Regions from separate parts of the Oleiphilus sp. HI0125 genome, predicted to be linked through region 3. Evidence: riboswitches for the same ligand, from Rfam matches in the RefSeq annotation. Region 3 holds a riboswitch; each other region holds the start of a gene.
What was found. A riboswitch is a leader RNA that binds a small molecule or an ion and turns the genes downstream of it on or off. The one in region 3 is predicted to bind cobalamin.
Positions count from the first base shown of each region.

Region 1: it holds a riboswitch for cobalamin, as region 3 does, so the genes downstream of both, A3762_RS13090 (TonB-dependent siderophore receptor) here and A3762_RS09835 (ribonucleoside-diphosphate reductase subunit alpha) in region 3, are expected to answer to the same signal.
Region 2: it holds a riboswitch for cobalamin, as region 3 does, so the genes downstream of both, A3762_RS28800 (cysteine-rich CWC family protein) here and A3762_RS09835 (ribonucleoside-diphosphate reductase subunit alpha) in region 3, are expected to answer to the same signal.

Region 1 covers NZ_LWGF01000812.1:1,367-4,649, reverse strand. The annotation lists gene A3762_RS13095 (hypothetical protein) at 1-102, opposite strand, end outside; gene A3762_RS13090 (TonB-dependent siderophore receptor) at 116-2,056, opposite strand; cobalamin riboswitch at 2,162-2,368, opposite strand; gene A3762_RS13085 (energy transducer TonB) at 2,489-3,283, opposite strand, start outside.
Region 2 covers NZ_LWGF01000627.1:17-3,299, reverse strand. The annotation lists gene A3762_RS08210 (LysR family transcriptional regulator) at 1-487, opposite strand, end outside; gene A3762_RS08205 (NAD(P)H-flavin reductase) at 618-1,391, shown strand; gene A3762_RS28800 (cysteine-rich CWC family protein) at 1,404-1,625, opposite strand; cobalamin riboswitch at 1,787-2,012, opposite strand; gene A3762_RS08200 (hypothetical protein) at 2,126-2,461, opposite strand.
Region 3 covers NZ_LWGF01000681.1:8,923-12,205, reverse strand. The annotation lists gene A3762_RS09850 (DUF2750 domain-containing protein) at 15-398, opposite strand; gene A3762_RS09845 (VF530 family DNA-binding protein) at 391-651, opposite strand; gene A3762_RS09840 (Yip1 family protein) at 925-1,536, shown strand; cobalamin riboswitch at 1,700-1,921, shown strand; gene A3762_RS09835 (ribonucleoside-diphosphate reductase subunit alpha) at 2,086-3,283, shown strand, end outside.

The DNA of each region.
Region 1 (3,283 bases), on a different contig from region 3:
ACAGTCGACAGAGTTGTCAGTTGAATCACTACTTGAACATGCGCCAAGAAATGCCGAAATAGATACTAATGCGGTTGCTTTTATTAATTGTCTAGCATTCATTTTTTCAGTTCCTTTAATTGAAGGTATAGCTATAGGTTAGGAAAGCTCGTCGTCCCGGACCCGGGTAACGATTAAAATCTTCGATTCTTTCATCTGTAATATTTTCTAAGGAAAGCCTTGCGTTGTGCTGACCCAAACGGCGCTCGATACTAACGTTAATCTGTTCATTTGTTGGCATCTCTGCAGACGCACTTCGATCATAATAACCACCATCTTGGCGTTGATACTCCAAATTTAGCTTGTAGTCGAACACCGAAAATTCATTTGAAATAGTCGCGGCAGATTCATACACGCCAGCGAGAGAGTTCCCCTTAAAAGCTGGGATATCAGACGTGTCTTCACTACTTTGCAAAGTCGCCCTTAACCCAGCTTTCCAAAATTCAGTCAATAGAATGCTCCCGTCTACTTCAAGACCATATATCTGCGCACTTGCAGCGTTTTCAGCGCGACCTATTCCGCGCGAATCGAAAATAACGACAATCGCATCTTTTAGTGATCTGTAAAACAAGGAGGAGTTAAGGTTGGAATTCCCCTGCAAAAACTGCAATCCAAGTTCCGCGTTGGTTGCATACTCTTCGACCAGCTCGTCATTGCCTAACAACGAACCGGTGTCGCCAAACAATTCGCTAAGTTTGGGCGGACGGACTTCGTGAGAGAGGCTTGCGGTGAGTGCGAGGGATGGAAAAAACGTGTAGCGCAGGCCGCTGTAAGCAGCGTAATAAGATTCAGTATTACTAACTGATTTTGGAATATCTTGATCGTCTTGCAAATAACGAAGACCAATCTTACCGGTTAGTTGTAAGGTACCCGCATAATTTAACCATTCATCTTGAGCAATCAATGATGTTTGCATGCGCGATGCATCCGTAGACGTGTTCTGAATAAGGTCTTCGTTTTCATATTTTTCAAAACGTAGCAGTGCGGCAATATTGAACAAATGATTACCCGAAGATAAAGCCCAGTCAGTTTTAACGCCTATATTAGATGACTCAGATTTCTCTAGATTTGCAGACAGACCAACTTTGTTTTCAGTGTCGTCATACTCGCCTTTCAACAGCGAACCATAAATCTGATAAGACGCTTTTAACCTAGTAGAAAGTTCATGATTCAACTTACTTTGAATAGATAGGGTTTCAACATCATATGTCGCCGAATTATCTTTGGCGTTTCGCGCAGTCGGCACGCCCTTAGAAGACTTCGAGTAGCGAACTACGTTATTGGCATCTAAAGACTTAGAGATATCTGTGACCGCAGATAAATGAATCGCTCCTTGCTCGTATTGTGCGTTTTGACGACGCTGTACCTCATCATCGAAAGGATTGTTAGGAGTCTGCCGATCATTTAAAAACTCATAGTCGTTGTCGCTAGAAACATACTCTGCATTAACAAGGTAATTTGTATCTCCAGAATGAAAAGCAGAGGTCAACGCGCCGAGATGGCTTTTGAACGATCCATAGCCCGCCCTCACAGTATGATAAGGCTTCGCAGCACCTTTTTTGCTTACGAGATTTATTGCACCACCAATTGATGACACGCCCAACTGCGCTGGGGTATTACCACGATATATTTCTATTCTCTCGATTGAGCTCAATTGAATATTGCCAAGATCAACAATTCCTCCGTGCGCATCATTCAATAACATGCCGTCGAGAAACACATTAACTTGTGCTGCACTAGACCCACGGATACTCACAGTCGAATAAGAACCTATCCCACCTACTTGACGAATTTGAACGCCACTCTGATCAGATAACACATCCGCGACATTAGAGAACTCATGACCAAACTCACTAGAACGAATTACTGTTGTATGACTTGAAGTATGCTCGGTATTGATATGATCGGCATCAAGCTTAGAAGCTGTCACCACAACGGTTTCATGCTCGACGGTTTCCTCAGCAACAGCAAACGTCGAAACAAGAAGTAGAGAAAGTAAAACTAAACGTAGACCCACGCACTTCACCAGCAATCGCGCAGAGAGAGAAGCAAAGAACAGTAATGGTTAACGAGCGACAATCTAGTTCGTTAGACATCAGTCCCAAATATCGCCCTCCGCAATATCTAAAAAATCACTTCAGGCCGGTCTCCGGGCTTACAAGTTGTCATTCGACTTAGTCGAACGGCCTTCCCATGCTTTACTGCACAGTGGCGAGGATGCCGACTTAACTTGCTTACCGTTGCGGGGGCAGCGTTGGACTTCAACCAACTTCCCGTTTCACTCGCTCACTAGATTTAGTGATTGAGCACCTCAAGCAGGGCTGCGACTTTACGCAGTTCACATTTTCAAGTCAATTGATTTATTAAAACTGGGGCAAGGAGTGACGGGACTAATGAAGTAACATGGTCGAGTGTACGAAGATCAGAACTGCAATGAAGAGCAAAACGTTTAGTCGAGCCTAAATGAGATGGGTACAGTAACATAGCCTCTCAACGAAGCTTCAGCCGCATCAGCAGGAGAGAAGCTCCAGCTTTCGTAAATAGTTGAATAAGCGGCAAAATCTAAAGCCGATACATTACTCGATTCTAGAATCTCTACGTAAGTCACCGAGCCCGTAACATCAACATGCACTCCTAGTAATACATCCCCTTCCCAACCACGCCTGCGCGCTAAGCTAGGATAAACTGGTCTGGGATTTGAAGGGCTACCTAGCACATAAGCTGGCGATCTAAATTGCTCTTTAGGCTCTTCAATTTTCTTGACCGGAGCCTTCTGCTCTTTTTGATCTTGTTGAGGCTGCTCTTTTGCTTTGCTTTCGGCAACTTTATTAGCAGGTTCACCCTTATCCGAATGATCACTGATGCTCGCTTCGGATTGCTTCGCAATTTTCTTCTTGGATGGAGCAACTGCTTGAATAGTCTCAACCGGTGATGATTTAGAAGGCTCGCTTTCTAAAATGGCTTCCGTTGACTTTTGAGGTTCGGGTTCGACAATCGGTTTCTCGACAGGCTTCACCACAGGATCGGGTTTCGATTTAGGGGTAAGATCTTCCTGTTTTGGCGATTCTTGACTGGCCGACAAGGGTTCAATAATAGACTCAGGAGTGGGTTCTAAAATGCGCTGAGACAAAGCAACGCGGTAGGTTGAATTATCGACGATATACGCCTTAGGCCCGAGCGTGTAAGAATAGAAAACGATGGCTAGCAACAGATGAACAATTACCGCTGCGACAAACGCCGACAG
Region 2 (3,283 bases), on a different contig from region 3:
CAAATACAGGGGTGAAATTTAGGCCGCTTTTATAGAACGGATCTGGCGTCACCAATAGGTCAATTTCGTAATCTAACAGTGCGCCGACACCACCAAACTGGAACTTCTGTTTTACATCTACATCCACATCTGGCCACGCATCCAAGAACGGAGAAACGATTTTTAACAACCATTGATAACAAGGATGGCATTCCATACCAATTCGCAATGTGCCTCGCTCACCTTGCGCCATTTGCTTGAGCTTTTCTTCAGCATGATCTAGCAAGGGAAGCACGCGATTCGCGATATTTAATAGATAACGACCTGACTGAGTGAGACGCAAACTGCGCCCTTCTCGCAACCAAATTTCGGCGCCGAGATTATCTTCCAGCTTTCGCATCGTGTGACTTAAAGCGGATTGCGTCACGCAAAGCGCTTTAGCAGCCGCCGTTAATGATCCGTTCTGTTCAACGGCGTGCAGAATTCTAAGGTGAGTACGTTCAATCATCGTTAAGTTCAGCAAACATCATACATGAGAAATATTAATCGGTACGTGAAAATATACCATTTTTACTCATCACAAAAGTCCTCTAAGCTTGCTAGAACTCGATTATTGAAATAGTAATGATGGCTTTGATATGAACAAAGTTGCGAATAAAGTTACGCATGAATGTCAGGTCTTGAGCGTAGAACCCTTGACCAAAGATACCCTAGAGATCGAATTACTTTCTCCCGTCGGCACCTCGCTGAATTATCATGCAGGGCAGTATCTGCAGCTGGAACTCGATCTAAATGATGATGGAGAACCACAAGCGTTTTTTTATACCATTGCGAATCGTTGCGACCCAAACCAAGCTCGTCGAATACAACTGTATATTCAGAATGGTAGTGAGTTAGCCGGTAGAATATTGAAACACCTTACAAAATGTCTTATCGATAGGGCATCAGTGTCCGTGACCTTACCGATGGGGCAGGCTTTTTTGCAAACCAACCTTAATCAAAGGCATCTATTGATCGCCTCGGGATCAGGTATCGCGAAGATTAAATGCTTAACCGAAGAGGCTCTTACAAGACAACCTAAAGCACTGATCAATATCTATTGGTCGAATAGACATATCGACGACTTCTATCTGCTAAACCAATTTCAAGGCTGGGCAAAACAACATAAGAACCTCACCTTTACGCCGATCTTAGAAACAGAAAATAGTGAATGGAATGGCCGCTCCGGTTATATCTATGAGGTGATTGAGCATGATTTTGAAGACCTCGACAATACCAAGGTTTATTTATGCGGATCGCCCCAAATGGTATACGGCACTATCGATAAACTTGAATCCAAAGGCCTTAACGAAGCAAATTGCTACTCCGATGTTTTTGAATACGCGCCTAGAGAACGACGAATAGCAATTTAGGAATTGGACAGTTCAGTTCAACGCCCTTGCCCTATAGGAAGGGTTCTCTGGTAACAATGTTTTAATCTCAAGCAAACACGCATGGCACAAGCAGCCTTGCCAATGTTCCGAAATAAACGCCATTTGTTCTCTAGATAAGTGGACATCGCTACAGTGGCAAATTGTGATTGATCCCATTTTACATTCAAAGGGTGATCCACAACGGGGGCATTTGATTTCTTCATGGTTCGGCATATTTCTTTACAACGCAAATTGAACTCGGTAAACGGTCCTTTGCGAAAAAAGAAGAAACTACAGGAGGCAAGATAAGCGGTAACACTAAGCTTGCTTAAGGCAACTAAAACCTGTCTTTCTATACCTCATGATCGCGAAGGCATGAAAGTTCACCCAATAGTTTGTGGATGAACTGCGTTGGCAGGTCTTCGGACTTAAGGGCAAATAAGCTGAGCTTAGTTTTCTACGGCGACGGCTTCCCGGAGCTCTTTCCAGTGCCTGATCTTAATCTATATGAGATACCAATCGTGTCGCTTTCGTTCCCTATTACCGCTGCGCGTCAGTTCTGGATTCTCACCAGATTTCCTCTTAGCACAACCTGTAGATACCCTAAGGCATCTATTTAGTAGGCGTGAACCAATGCGGTACTGAATATAAGTTTACTGGCCTAATTATGCAACTAGTGGAGCACTAGTCGCCATGACTCAGCAATTCAAATTAAAGAAGCGTTGTGACTCTATCTATACCAGTTCTATAGGACCATGATCATCACAATGCCCGTTGTGCACGTGGTGTAACCTGCCATCCACTAAATAATCTATGTGATCTCCATGAGGCACCGCTTCGTGGCCACAACCTGGACCATGAACATGATCTCCGCAGGAGTGTAAAGGCTTACACCCATCTGGATTAGCGTCACTAACCTCGATGGTATGTTCATCGTAGTGATCTTCATGAGGGTGGTGTAGATGCCCGTCATGAATATAGTCGATATGATCGCCATGACGAATCGCAGTATGTCCACAGTTTGGGCCATGAGTGTGATCAGGGTGGGATGAAGTGTTTGAGCAAGACATAGTATTCCTCCACAATCCGAATATTAATCAGCGGTCTATGTCAGTTTAGTCGACTATGAATGCCTTAGTATCAAAAGTACTCAGGTGATAAGATCATTTTGTTATTACTAACATTGAGCTTCAGTCATTTAGTGCGCTTCTATCTTTAAGCACACATCGAAAAACAAGCGATTTTCAGGTCTGCAATGTCTGTTTAGGTAATTGAACTAGGTCAAAGTTAGACCAGAAAACTCGGCCAAATACTAAACCGATCCCTAATGACGGTTTAGGAGGTATTTCTACCAAATTGGAATGACCGCTTTCTCATGAAAGTGAATGCCCGCAAACCAAGATTTCTTTCCTGACTGAAGGTCCGCTTTCCTCTTTTAGCCAACGTACAGCACCAACTCATATAATATTGTTTTTGTTATTCTTTCTAAGTAAGGATTTTATAACTGAAGAACATCAATTATTTCCCTAATTTACTACATCGTCGAGACAAGATTTACAGCAAGAATTGATCTAGATAACGCATCGGATATATTGAACAGATGCTTATTACTTTTACCAAAATCAATAAACCACCATTCGTGTAAAACTTTTCGACAGTTTGAGAACTACGTTTTTTAGTGCTCTTAAACTATTGCTTTGTGGATTTTGTTGCCGGCATTTCCGTTTAGCTTATTCGTTAAAACAAGAAATAAAAACATGATCAAAAGTAGTACACTGCGCAACCAGACAAAACGGTAAACGAGGATAACGTGCAAGATATTTATATCATCCATGAAAATGAAGAGTGGGTCGTACCACTTCGCGCTGCATTTGCTGAGCACGGTGTTGAAG
Region 3 (3,283 bases):
TGATATTTGCATGCTTATAAGCTCTTAAGTGCGTCTTTAATTTCATGTTTAAAATCGGTGGCGTCACATACCCATACGCTTGTATCAGCACCTGGGAACACACCAATTTCTATCTTTGCTTGATCTAGCTCTTCAGCAAGGTCATCAATAAACGTATCAACAGGAATCGCGATGGCCGTTACCTCTTGATCAAACTCAGAAATAGCAACGGCAGCTTCTTTACTCGGCCACATTGGAAGGTAGCTAAACGCGTCTTCTTCATAGTTGATCGTAATAAAGTCTTGCTGAGCATTAATTAATACCCAAAGCTGTTTATGCTCTAATATTTGTTCGATGGTGTAATCGTAGCGATCTTCAGGTTCCATCGCGCTAAGTTGTTCGAGGCTTTGTTTAGTCATGTTTTTTCCAATTTTCCCAAGGCGAAGGGGATGGGGTGTTAAAAGTAGACAAATAAAGCTGTTCTACTTTAGTACGAGCCCATGGCGTGCGACGCAAGAATTTTAGCGATGATTTAATCGATGGATCTTTCTTGAAGCAATTGATACTGACGCGGCTCGCTAATCCATCCCAACCATAATGCTCATAAAGTTTTTCTACAATCGTAGCCAGCGTGATGCCATGAAGAGGATTGTTTGGTTGTTCCTGACTCATGTGAGTGTCGTTTTCCTTTTGTTGAATGCAAAACACTATAGCTAAAAACAGCCGGTTCGTTGAAATTGCCTAGATTCTAAGTGGCGTAGAGGTCTTGCGGCAAGTGATGCATGAAATCGCTTATGCAAGAGGGAATTAGCATAGTTAACTAAGTGCTTGTATTCCTTTAGCGTCTAAACAGCATTTCTTTAAGTAAAAGTGATCTAAACAAGTGAATCTGATTGCGACTATCTTTATGTACTGTAAGAACGGAGCCCAGCGGAGGAGCTAACTATGTTGCTTTCACATATGTTTGGATTGGCCACTCACCCTACTAGAGAGTGGCAAGAAATCAAAAAAGAGCATTCCATGCCGACAAGGATCTTTGTCGCGTACACCTGCATATTGGCCGCCATCGGGCCTCTGTGTGCTTATTATTCTACCACTGTAGTTGGTTGGACAATCGGTGATGGGGCCGTCACGAAGTTGACCGCAGACAGCGCATTCCTCTTGTGCGGGTTAACATATCTAACGATGCTGCTGGGAGTATTTTTTATTGGCTACATGATCGACTGGATGGCTCAGACCTACGGAGCTGAGCATGACGAGCAAGCTGCAAACGGAATTGCACTCATGGCATACGCATGCACGCCTCTGTTTTTAGGTGGTTTTTCGCTGTTATATCCTGTCTTTTGGGTCAACGCCTTAGTATTTGTATTTGCTGCCGCATGCGCAGGGGTTCTTCTACACAAGGGTCTTCCGATCGTGATGCGTATTTCAGAAGATAGAGCGTTTTTCTTCGAAGGGGCGATTCTCGCAGTCGCGCTCGTTTATCTTGTCTCAACGCGTGTCGCAACGGTAATTATTTGGTCGTTGGGTATAGGGCCAGAATTTATTGGCGGATAATAGGTAGAGACTAAATCGAGCCGCAAATGCTCTCATGAGATTTGCGGCTTTTTTATACCTAAGATTCGTAGCCGGCATTGTTTTAAACAATATATTGTTGTTTGTTATTAAAAATGCCTATATATTGTGTTTTGCATTGGTTCACATCTACTAAATAGACACGTAAGAATGTCTCTGAATTAGTTGTGCTAAGAGAGAATCTGGTGAAAATCCAGAACTGACGCGCAGCGGTAATTGGGAACGAAAGCGACATAATGCGAAGCAAGATAGCTACACGCATTAGGCACTGGAACGTAAAATTCTGGGAAGTCGTCGCTGTAGGATAATCGTTAGATTTAACACACGCCCATAAGTCCGAAGACCTGCCAAAGCAACCCATTTATCACAAGATAAATGGGCTTTCATACCTTCGCGACTATAGGGTGATCGAAAGACAGCATTATTGGCAATGGCAGCTTTATTGGTTGTCTCACTGTGTGTGCTGTTCATATAGATTTTTATGGCGAAGGGTTATTGGTCTAGTTGACCGAAACGCGATGAGAATTAATTATGACAACTCCAAATGCACTCTCTGATCCTAATATCAAACCAGTCTCAAACACTTCTAATTTCCAGCTTAAAGTGATCAAGCGCGATGGGACTCTCGATTCATATAATAGTGACAAAATAGCAGTCGCAATCACCAAAGCAATATTGGCCGCAGAGGATCATGATCATGCGGATGCAAGCCACGTTAAGCAGCTTGCCGATCAGATTGTAAGTGGTATTCATGGTCGCTTTGAAAAGCAATATCCATCTGGCGGCTCGATCAATATCGAGGATATACAAGATCAAGTTGAGCTAGGCTTGATGCGTCAAGGGATGCAGAAAGTTGCACGGGCTTATGTTTTGTACCGTGAGGAGCACGCTCAGCAGCGTAAAGATCAACAGCCTAGCGAAGAGGCACATCCTCGCTTCAAAATGCAACGCAATGATGGCTCTGAGGCGCCATTAAACATTGGTCGTATTCGCGCTTTGATTTCTCAGGTGTGCAGAGGCCTTGAAGGCGTTGATGCAGATCATTTATTAGATTTGAGCTATCGCAACCTGTATCACGGCATTAAAGAGGAAGATATTGGTACAGCGCTTATTATGGCTGCGCGACCTTTGATCGAGTCAGAGCCGAATTATTCGTTTGTTAGTGCAAGGTTGTTGTTGGATTCGTTAATGAGCGAGGTGGGTAAGGCATTGAATGTTTACTTGCCTGCTGCGATAGAAGATGCGAGTAATGCGTATGCTGAAATATTCGAAGCGGGCATCCGTTTTGGCATTCAAGAAGAGCTTATCGATTCTAAGTTAGATTCCTTCAATATAGAGATGCTTGCCGATGCGCTCAAACCAGAGCGTGACAACCAGTTTACCTATTTAGGGTTACAGACTTTATACGATCGTTACTTTATTCATCATGAAGAAACGCGTATTGAATTGCCGCAAACCTTTTTTATGCGAGTCGCAATGGGGCTCGCGCTAAATGAGGATGACCCTACAGCGCGTGCAATTGAATTTTATGACCTCTTGTCATCGTTTGATTATATGAGCTCAACCCCCACCTTGTTCAATTCCGGAACGTTAAGACCTCAACTATCATCGTGCTATCTGACCACTGTTCCAGATGACTTGAGCGGTATATATGACGCTTTGCGTGACAATGCCTTGCTCTCAAAATGGGCAGGTGGATTGGGTAATGATTGGACTAATGTTCGCTCGC